DNA from 3 places in the Pseudomonas sp. JV414 genome. Region 1 is predicted to be linked to each of the others. Evidence: predicted binding sites of a transcription regulator. Region 1 holds the regulator's gene; each other region holds the start of a gene.
What was found. The regulator sigma-54, encoded in region 1, starts transcription at its own class of promoters, with help from an activator protein. The targets are predictions, from matches to a motif close to ANTGGCATNNANNTTGCTNT.
Positions count from the first base shown of each region.

Region 2: glnA (glutamate--ammonia ligase) is a predicted target of sigma-54. The motif match lies at 1,675-1,694, and genes of this name have one in related genera.
Region 3: F6R97_RS25255 (CmpA/NrtA family ABC transporter substrate-binding protein) is a predicted target of sigma-54. The motif match lies at 1,626-1,645, and genes of this name have one in related genera.

Region 1 covers NZ_VYKC01000007.1:116,081-119,323, forward strand. The annotation lists gene lptB (LPS export ABC transporter ATP-binding protein) at 1-713, shown strand, start outside; gene F6R97_RS10240 (RNA polymerase factor sigma-54) at 899-2,392, shown strand; gene hpf (ribosome hibernation-promoting factor, HPF/YfiA family) at 2,472-2,780, shown strand; gene ptsN (PTS IIA-like nitrogen regulatory protein PtsN) at 2,793-3,243, shown strand, end outside.
Region 2 covers NZ_VYKC01000009.1:403,299-406,541, forward strand. The annotation lists gene thiI (tRNA uracil 4-sulfurtransferase ThiI) at 6-1,460, opposite strand; gene glnA (glutamate--ammonia ligase) at 1,791-3,197, shown strand.
Region 3 covers NZ_VYKC01000022.1:268,632-271,874, forward strand. The annotation lists gene F6R97_RS25250 (ANTAR domain-containing response regulator) at 1-278, opposite strand, end outside; gene F6R97_RS25255 (CmpA/NrtA family ABC transporter substrate-binding protein) at 294-1,505, opposite strand; gene F6R97_RS25260 (quinone-dependent dihydroorotate dehydrogenase) at 1,735-2,754, shown strand; gene rmf (ribosome modulation factor) at 3,041-3,243, opposite strand, start outside.

The DNA.
Region 1 (3,243 bases):
AAGCTCAGCATCTGGCCAAGAGCTACAAGAGCCGTCAGGTCGTGCGCGACGTCAGCCTGTCCATCGACAGCGGTCAGATCGTCGGCCTGCTTGGCCCTAACGGTGCCGGTAAAACCACCTGCTTCTACATGATTGTCGGCCTGGTACAGGCCGATCAGGGCCGCGTACTGATCGATGACCTGGACGTCAGCCACCAGCCGATGCACGGTCGTGCGAAGGCGGGTATCGGTTATCTTCCGCAAGAAGCGTCGATCTTCCGCAAACTGTCGGTGGCCGACAACATCATGGCCATCCTCGAGACTCGCAAGGAACTCGACAAGGCCGGTCGTCGCAAAGAGCTGGAAAGCCTGCTGCAGGAATTTCACATCCACCACATCCGCGACAACCTTGGCATGAGCCTGTCCGGTGGTGAACGCCGCCGCGTGGAAATCGCCCGGGCACTGGCCACCAATCCGAAATTCATCCTCCTCGACGAACCCTTCGCCGGCGTAGACCCGATTTCGGTGGGCGACATCAAGCAGATCATTCATCATCTCAAGGCCAAAGGCATTGGTGTGCTGATCACGGACCACAACGTCCGCGAAACCCTGGATATCTGCGAAACCGCCTACATCGTCAACGATGGCCAACTGATCGCTGAAGGTGACTCCGCCACCATCCTGGCCAATGAACTGGTCAAGGAAGTGTATCTGGGTCATGAGTTCCGCCTGTAAGCACTGAGGTGCCCGGGTCGCCGAGAGAGCGCTCGCTTCAATAAAAAAATCAATAAGTTTTTATTGTTACAGCGCTCTAGGCAAACACTCCAGTTTCAGGCATATAATTTGCTTATGTTTGGCGCTTCGGCGCCCTGTAGTGGATGGCGCATGTGCGCCGGCGAATAAGGTGTTAAGCCCCTGCCATGAAACCATCGCTAGTCTTGAGAATGGGCCAGCAGCTGACGATGACACCGCAGCTGCAACAGGCCATCCGCCTGCTCCAATTGTCGACCCTGGACCTGCAACAGGAAATCCAGGAGGCCCTGGAGTCCAATCCGATGCTCGAACGCCAGGAAGAAGGCGACGACTTCGATAACGCCGACCCCTTGGCCGATAGCGCCGAACAGAAACCCAACGCCGACATTCAGGAACCCTCCTACCAGGAAACCGCCCCAACGGTGGATAACCTCGAGGAAGGCGACTGGAACGAGCGTATTCCCAACGAATTGCCCGTCGACACTGCCTGGGAGGACGTCTACCAGACCAGCGCCAGCAGCCTGCCGAGCAACGATGACGACGAGTGGGATTTCACCACCCGCACATCGGTCGGTGAAAGCCTGCAAAGCCATTTGCTCTGGCAACTGAACCTGGCACCGATGTCCGACACCGATCGCCTGATCGCCGTGACCCTGATCGACTGCATCAACAATCAGGGCTACCTGGACGAAACCCTCGAGGAAATCCTCGAAGCCTTCGACCCGGAACTGGACATCGAACTGGACGAAATCGAAGCCGTCCTGCACCGCATCCAGCAATTCGAACCCGCTGGCATCGGCGCCCGCAACCTCGGCGAATGCCTGCTGCTGCAACTGCGCCAGCTGCCCGCCAAGACCCCTTGGCTGGCCGAGGCCAAGCGCCTGGTCACCGATTACATCGACCTGCTCGGCAGCCGCGACTACAGCCAGCTGATGCGCCGCATGAAGCTCAAGGAAGATGAACTGCGTCAGGTCATCGAATTGGTCCAGAGCCTCAACCCGCGCCCGGGTTCACAAATCGAGTCCGCCGAAGCCGAATACGTCGTTCCCGACGTGATCGTGCGCAAGGACAACGAGCGCTGGCTGGTGGAGCTGAATCAGGAATCGGTGCCACGCCTGCGGGTCAACGCCCAGTACGCCGGTTTCGTGCGTCGCGCCGATACCAGCGCTGATAACACGTTCATGCGTAATCAGTTGCAGGAAGCTCGCTGGTTCATCAAGAGCCTGCAAAGCCGCAATGAAACCCTGATGAAAGTCGCCACCCAGATCGTCGAGCATCAGCGCGGCTTTCTTGAATACGGTGACGAAGCCATGAAACCGTTGGTGCTGCATGACATCGCCGAAGCGGTGGGCATGCACGAATCGACGATTTCACGGGTGACCACGCAAAAATTCATGCATACCCCACGGGGCATCTATGAACTGAAATACTTTTTTTCCAGCCACGTCAGTACCTCCGAAGGCGGTGAATGCTCGTCCACGGCGATCCGCGCGATCATCAAAAAACTGGTTGCCGCGGAAAATCAGAAAAAGCCGTTGAGTGACAGCAAGATCGCTGGTTTACTGGAGGCACAAGGCATTCAGGTAGCCCGTCGCACCGTCGCCAAGTACCGCGAATCCCTGGGGATCGCGCCTTCCAGCGAACGGAAGCGGTTGATGTAGCCGCCGGGCTCGCCACAGCGTTCCAGTGGCAGGCATTTCTGCCTGCCGCTTTATGCACTGGCAACGAAGGAGAAGCTGTATGCAAGTCAACATCAGTGGACACCAACTGGAAGTGACCGAACCCCTGCGCACCTATATCGGCGAAAAACTCGACCGATTAGAGAGGCATTTCGACAAGATCACCAATGTACAAGTCACGATGAACGTCGAAAAACTGCTGCAGAAGATCGAAGCCACGCTGCATATTCCCGGCGGAGAAGTGGTCGCCAATGCCGAGCATACGGACATGTATGCCGCCATCGACCTGCTGACCGACAAGCTGGATCGCCAACTCAAAAAGCATAAGGAAAAGACCCAGAGCCTCCTCCAGGGCGCAACCGGTCGTTAACCCCCCCAATCCATGATCCGACTAGAAACCATCCTGACCCCCGGCCGTTCTCAAGTGAACGCGCCGGGTGGCAGTAAAAAGAAAGCCCTCGAGCAAATTGCCAACCTTATCCACCGCGAAGTACCGGATCTGGAAATGCAGGACGTCTTCGAGGCCCTGATTGCCCGTGAGAAACTCGGTTCTACCGGTTTCGGCAACGGCATCGCCATCCCCCACTGCCGGCTCAAAGGCTGCACCTCGCCAATCAGTGCGCTGCTGCACCTGGAAGCCCCTATCGATTTCGACGCCATTGATGGCGCACCGGTTGACCTGCTGTTTGTGCTGCTGGTCCCGGAAGCCGCCACCGATGCACATCTGGAATTGCTCCGCCAGATCGCCAGCATGCTTGATCGCAAGGAGGTGCGTGAAAAACTGCGCAGCGCCCCGAGCAATGAAGCGTTGTATCAGGTTGTCCTGGACGAGC
Region 2 (3,243 bases), on a different contig from region 1:
GGCACTTAGCTCGGTCGATAAACGCGCACATTGGCATGCCCCTCACTGAGCAAATGGTGGGCATGCAGGCGACTCATCACGCCTTTGTCGCAATACAACAGGTACTGGCGAGTAGGGTCCAGTTCCTTGAAACGAGCGTTCAATGCATAAAACGGCATCGTCTGCACCTCAATGCCAGCGAGTTCCAGCGGCTCGTCTTCAGCGGCATCCGGGTGACGGATGTCGATGATGATCTGGCCCGCCAGTGCTTCGCTGACTTCTTCGATCTGCAAATCCTGGCCCAATTCGTCGATCACGCGATCGATCGGCACCAGCTTGGCGTTCTCGAGCGCACGCTCGAGTACTGCCATGTCGAATTCTTTCTCTTCATGCTCCACGCGCGGACGCTTGGCGTGGGTCTTTGGGTTCACCGAGATGACCCCGCAGTATTCCGGCATGTGCTTGGCGAAATCGGCAGTACCGATTTCGTTGGCCAGGTCGATGATGTCCTGCTTGTGACTGGCGATCAGCGGTCGCAAGACCAGCTTGTCAGTCACGCAGTCGATCACGGACAGGTTTGGCAACGTCTGGCTCGACACCTGGGAAATCGCTTCGCCGGTAACCAGCGCTTCGATCTCCAGCCGATCGGCAATACGGGAAGCAGCGCGCAACATCATACGCTTCAAAACTACGCCCATATGACTGTTATCGACTTTCCCGAGAATTTCTCCCAGTACTTCCTCGAACGGCACACTGACAAATAACACGCGTTGGGAGCTGCCGTACTTCTTCCAGATGAAGTGCGCGACTTCCATGACGCCCAGTTCGTGGGCACGTCCGCCCAGATTGAAGAAGCAGAAATGGCTCATCAGCCCGCGGCGCATGATCTGGTAGGCGGCGACGGTGGAATCGAAGCCACCGGACATCAGTACAAGCGTCTGTTCCAGGGCACCCAGCGGATAACCGCCGATGCTGTTGTGCTGGCTGTGGATCACGAACAACCGTTTGTCGCGAATTTCGATGCGAACTTCGATTTCCGGCTCTTTGAGCGAGATTCCGGCGGCACCGCACTGACGACGCAGTTGGCTGCCGACGTATTTCTCGACGTCCATGGAGCTGAATTCGTGCTTGCCGGCACGCTTGCAGCGCACCGAAAAGATCTTCCCGGCCAGGGCGTCACCGAAATGCTGCTTGCACTTGGCGACGATGTCGTCGAAGTCGCCCAACGGGTATTCATCGACCTGCAGGAAATGCGCGATGCCCGGCATGCAGCTCAGGCGCTCGGTCATCTCCTTCAGGGCTTTCGGCTCGCTGACGCGGGTTTCCAGCTCGAGATTGTCCCACACACCGTTCACCACCACAGCCGGGTCCAGATCGCGGAGCACGGTACGGATGTTTTTGGCCAACTGGCGGATGAAACGCATCCGTACCGGGCGGCTCTTGATGGTGATCTCGGGGAAGACTTTTACGATTAGTTTCATGAAAACAGCGCGCGCTGGGCCAGCCGAAAAAGGGGGGCGCGGATTATAGCGGAAATTGCTCAAGGTTTAACCAGTTAATGTGCAGAAGGTTTTGCGCGCACCAAAACAGGTCATTTATGGAATTCAACGCTACATTACAGGGCGAGGTTTGGCGCTTTTCGAGGCTTTGCACCTTTATAAGCGTGATATTGGGGCAAAAAACCCATGGTGGGGCACTGGCATGCAATTTGCTCCCTTGTGAGGCAGGTTGCCTTGGCAGAGTATTCGCGCCGGCATCACCCACATTCTAAGGGCATCCACTACTAAGCCCGAAGCCACCCGGAGGACACTATGTCGAAGTCGGTTCAACTCATCAAAGATCATGACGTCAAGTGGATTGATCTGCGCTTCACGGACACCAAAGGCACTCAGCACCACGTGACCATGCCGGCTCGCGATGGGCTGGATGAAGCTTTCTTCGAAGAAGGCAAAATGTTCGACGGTTCCTCCATCGCTGGCTGGAAAGGCATCGAAGCTTCCGACATGATCCTGATGCCGGACGACAGCACTGCCGTTCTCGACCCGTTCACCGAAGAGCCGACCCTGATCCTGGTTTGCGACGTGATCGAGCCTTCGACCATGCAAGGCTACGACCGTGACCCACGTGCGATCGCCAAGCGTGCCGAGGAATACCTGAAGTCGACCGGTATCGGCGACACCGTATTCGTGGGTCCAGAGCCTGAGTTCTTCATCTTCGACGAAGTGAAGTTCAAGTCCGACATCTCCGGTTCGATGTTCAAAATCTTCTCCGAACAAGGTTCGTGGATGTCCGACCAGGACGTGGAAGGCGGCAACAAAGGCCACCGTCCGGGCGTCAAAGGCGGCTACTTCCCTGTTCCGCCGTTCGACCACGACCACGAAATCCGTACCTCCATGTGCAACGCCATGGAAGAAATGGGCCTGGTCATCGAAGTTCACCACCACGAAGTGGCGACTGCCGGTCAGAACGAAATCGGCGTGAAGTTCAACACCCTGGTTGCCAAGGCTGACGAAGTTCAAACCCTGAAGTACTGCGTACACAACGTTGCTGACGCATACGGCCGCACCGCGACCTTCATGCCTAAGCCTCTGTACGGCGACAACGGTTCGGGCATGCACGTTCACCTGTCCATCGCCAAAGATGGCAAGAACACCTTCGCTGGCGAAGGCTATGCCGGCCTGTCCGACACCGCTCTGTACTTCATCGGCGGCATCATCAAGCACGGTAAGGCTCTGAACGGCTTCACCAACCCGTCGACCAACTCCTACAAGCGTCTGGTCCCAGGTTTCGAAGCGCCAGTGATGCTGGCTTACTCGGCTCGCAACCGTTCGGCTTCGATCCGTATTCCTTACGTGTCCAGCCCTCGCGCTCGCCGTATCGAAGCTCGCTTCCCGGATCCAGCAGCTAACCCGTACCTGGGCTTCGCTGCACTGTTGATGGCTGGCCTGGACGGCATCCAGAACAAAATCCACCCTGGCGACGCAGCTGACAAAAACCTGTACGACCTGCCGCCTGAAGAGGCGAAAGAGATCCCACAAGTTTGCGGCAGCCTGAAAGAAGCCTTGGAAGAGCTGGACAAAGGTCGTGCGTTCCTGACCAAAGGCGGCGTTTTCAGCGACGACTTCATCGACGCTTACATCGCCCTGAAAAGCGAAGAAGAAATCAAGGTTCGTACCTTCGTACACCCACTGGAATATGAGCTGTACTACAGCTGCTGATCCGGTAGCGCCGCGCTACGCGGCGTGACAAAAGAGAGGCCTCCTT
Region 3 (3,243 bases), on a different contig from region 1:
TTGATTGCGCGGCGCATTACGTCGGGGTCGTGCTCGTCGGTGAACATCACAATCGGCCGTGGTTGGTCGCGGGTCACCAGCACCACTTGCTCCATCACATCGCGGCTCGGTGACTCGGTATCGATCAGGATCACGTCCGGACGCACCGTTTCGACGCGCGCGGGCAGGTCAATGGTCAGACCGGACTCGTCGATGACCTCGAACCCGGCTTCGGTCAGGGCCGCCTTCAGACGCCCGACTTTTTTCGCAGTGTCATTGATCAGCAGGATACGCAACATATTCGCAGGCTCCTGTCAGCGGCTGGCGAGAAGGGGAGCGCTGTCGCTCATGGCGTGCAGCGTGAAGCTGCGGGCATAGCCGGCCGGGTCCGAACCGTCCCAGACTTTGCCGTCGATCAATTGACTGCTGCGCATTTCCTGACTCCGGGCGGGCACACCGACAGCAGTGGCGGCCTCACGGTATAAGTCTAGTTGCTGGACCTGACGGGCCACGCCGAGGTAATCCGGGTCATCACGCAACAAACCCCAGCGCCGGAACTGGGTCATGAACCACATACCGTCGGACAAATACGGCAGATTGACCTCACCACCACCGTGGAAACGCATGGCGTGCGGGTCTTGCCAGCGATTACCCAAGCCGTCGGCGTAGTCACCGAGCAAGCGCGGTTCGATGCAATCGAGCGGTGCATCCAGATACTCGGGTGCACTCAACAGTTGCGCGGTGCTGCGGCGATTTTCGTGGCTGGCTTCGATGAATCGGCTGGCCTCGAGGATCGCCATCACCAATGCCCGTGCGGTATTGGGGTATTGCTCAACGAAGGCGCGGGTGCAGCCGAGGACTTTTTCCGGGTGATCGGGCCAGAGGGTCTGGCTGGTGGCCATGGTAAACCCGAGATTTTGCTGCACCGCACTGGCCGCCCATGGCTCGCCGACGCAGAAGCCGTCGATGCGCCCGGCTTGCAGGTGCGCGACCATTTGCGGCGGCGGGACCACCACGCTGTCGACATCCTGCAACGGATGAATACCCTGGCTCGCGAGCCAGTAATACAGCCACATGGCGTGGGTGCCCGTAGGAAATGTCTGGGCGAAGGTCAGTTTTGGGCGACTTTGGTGCACATGCCGGTCCAGTGCTTCAGGACTGGTCACGCCCAGGGCCTGCAAGCCGTGGGAGAGGTTGATGCTCTGGCCGTTCTGATTCAGGCCCATGAGCACGGCCATATCGGTGGAGGCTACGCCGCCGATGCCCAGGTGCACGGCGTAAATCAGGCCGTACAGGCTGTGGGCGGCGTCGAGTTCGCCGCTGACCAGTTTGTCCCGCAGGTTGGCCCAGGATGATTGGCGCTTGAGGTTCAGGGTCAGACCGTACGGTTGGGCGAAGCCCTGAGTGGCCGCGACCACCACTGAGGCGCAGTCGCTCAGGGCCATGAAGCCGAGGTTGATTGCGGTTTTTTCCGGGGCATCGCTGCCATTGACCCAGGCCAGTGGGCCGGCTGATGGTTCGTTCATCGATTTCGCACCTTCCAAAAAAAAGCGTCGTCCCAAGGCCTTTGCGTGGGCAAAGCCGGGTGACGACGCCATTGTCCTTCCACTCATCCCGCCGTTGGCATGAGTGCTGATGCCTGTGACGGTGCAAGGCATATGCCATCGCTGGCTGATTTTGTTGCGCGCCTCGCGTGAAGCCCTGATGCGCGGCTATAATCGCCGCCTCTCATCGCCAACCGAGTCAAGCCTGCCCATGTACACCCTGGCCCGTCAGCTGCTGTTCAAACTTTCCCCGGAAACCTCCCACGATCTGTCCCTGGACCTGATCGGCGCGGGCGGACGTTTGGGCCTTAACGGCTTGCTGTGCAAGGCGCCAGCGAAAATGCCGGTGACAGTCATGGGCCTGGAGTTCCCGAACCCGGTGGGTTTGGCGGCGGGTCTGGACAAAAACGGCGCAGCGATCGACGGGTTTGCCCAATTGGGTTTCGGTTTCGTCGAAATCGGCACCATCACGCCGCGTCCGCAACCGGGCAACCCGAAACCACGGATTTTCCGCTTGCCGGACGCCGAGGCGATCATCAACCGCATGGGTTTCAATAACCTCGGCGTCGATCACTTGCTCGCTCGCGTGGCAGCGGCCAAGTACAAGGGCGTGCTGGGCATCAACATCGGCAAGAACTTCGATACGCCGGTTGAGCGTGCGGTCGATGACTACCTGATCTGCCTGGACAAGGTCTATGCCCACGCCAGCTATGTGACGGTCAACGTCAGTTCGCCGAACACTCCAGGCCTGCGCAGCCTGCAATTCGGCGATTCGCTCAAGCAATTGCTCGCCGACCTGGCCACCCGCCGGGCGGAACTGGCCCTGCGTCATGGCAAACATGTACCGCTGGCGATCAAGATCGCGCCGGACATGACCGACGAAGAAACCGCTCAAGTCGCCCAAGCGCTGATCGAAACCGGGATGGACGCGGTGATTGCCACCAACACCACCCTGAGTCGCGTTGGCGTCGAAGGCATGGAACATGGTGACGAGGCGGGCGGGTTGTCCGGCGCACCGGTTCGCGACAAGAGCACTCACACGGTGAAGGTGCTGGCAGCGGAACTGGCCGGTCGCTTGCCGATCATCGCCGTGGGCGGCATCACCGAAGGCAAGCACGCGGCTGAGAAAATCGCCGCGGGTGCGAGTTTGGTGCAGCTCTACTCCGGCTTCATCTATAAAGGTCCGGCGTTGATTCGTGAGTCGGTGGATGCCATCGCCGCGCTGCGCTAGCTGACATCTGGGGTGCGGTGTACACGGTCAATGTAGGAGCTGCCGAAGGCTGCGATCTTTTGATTTTGCTTTTTACAATCAAGGGCAAGATCAAAAGATCGCAGCCTTCGGCAGCGCCTACAGGGGGATTGTGTTTAGCCAGTTCCGCAGGCGTGCTTAGCCAGATATCAGACATAAAAAAGGGCTCCTCGAAGGAGCCCCTGGGCCGAAGCCCGCCGTCCGGATGGGACGTGCGTGGTTAAGTCGTTGCGTAATCAGATTGTCGTGTCGGAGTGTGTGCCCTGTATTAGCCGACGGCGTGAAGTTCGTTGAGTCTGTGGATTCCCGCAGTGCCGGTCATACCGTCCCAGTTGTCGCCGCGTCCTTCTCGCCAGCCATTGATCCAGGCTTGGCGTACCGACGGTAGAGTAAAAGGGCAAAGCTCACGGGATTTACCACCAACGCCATATTGATATCCGCGCAAAAATGCTCTTTCCAACGGATCACGCT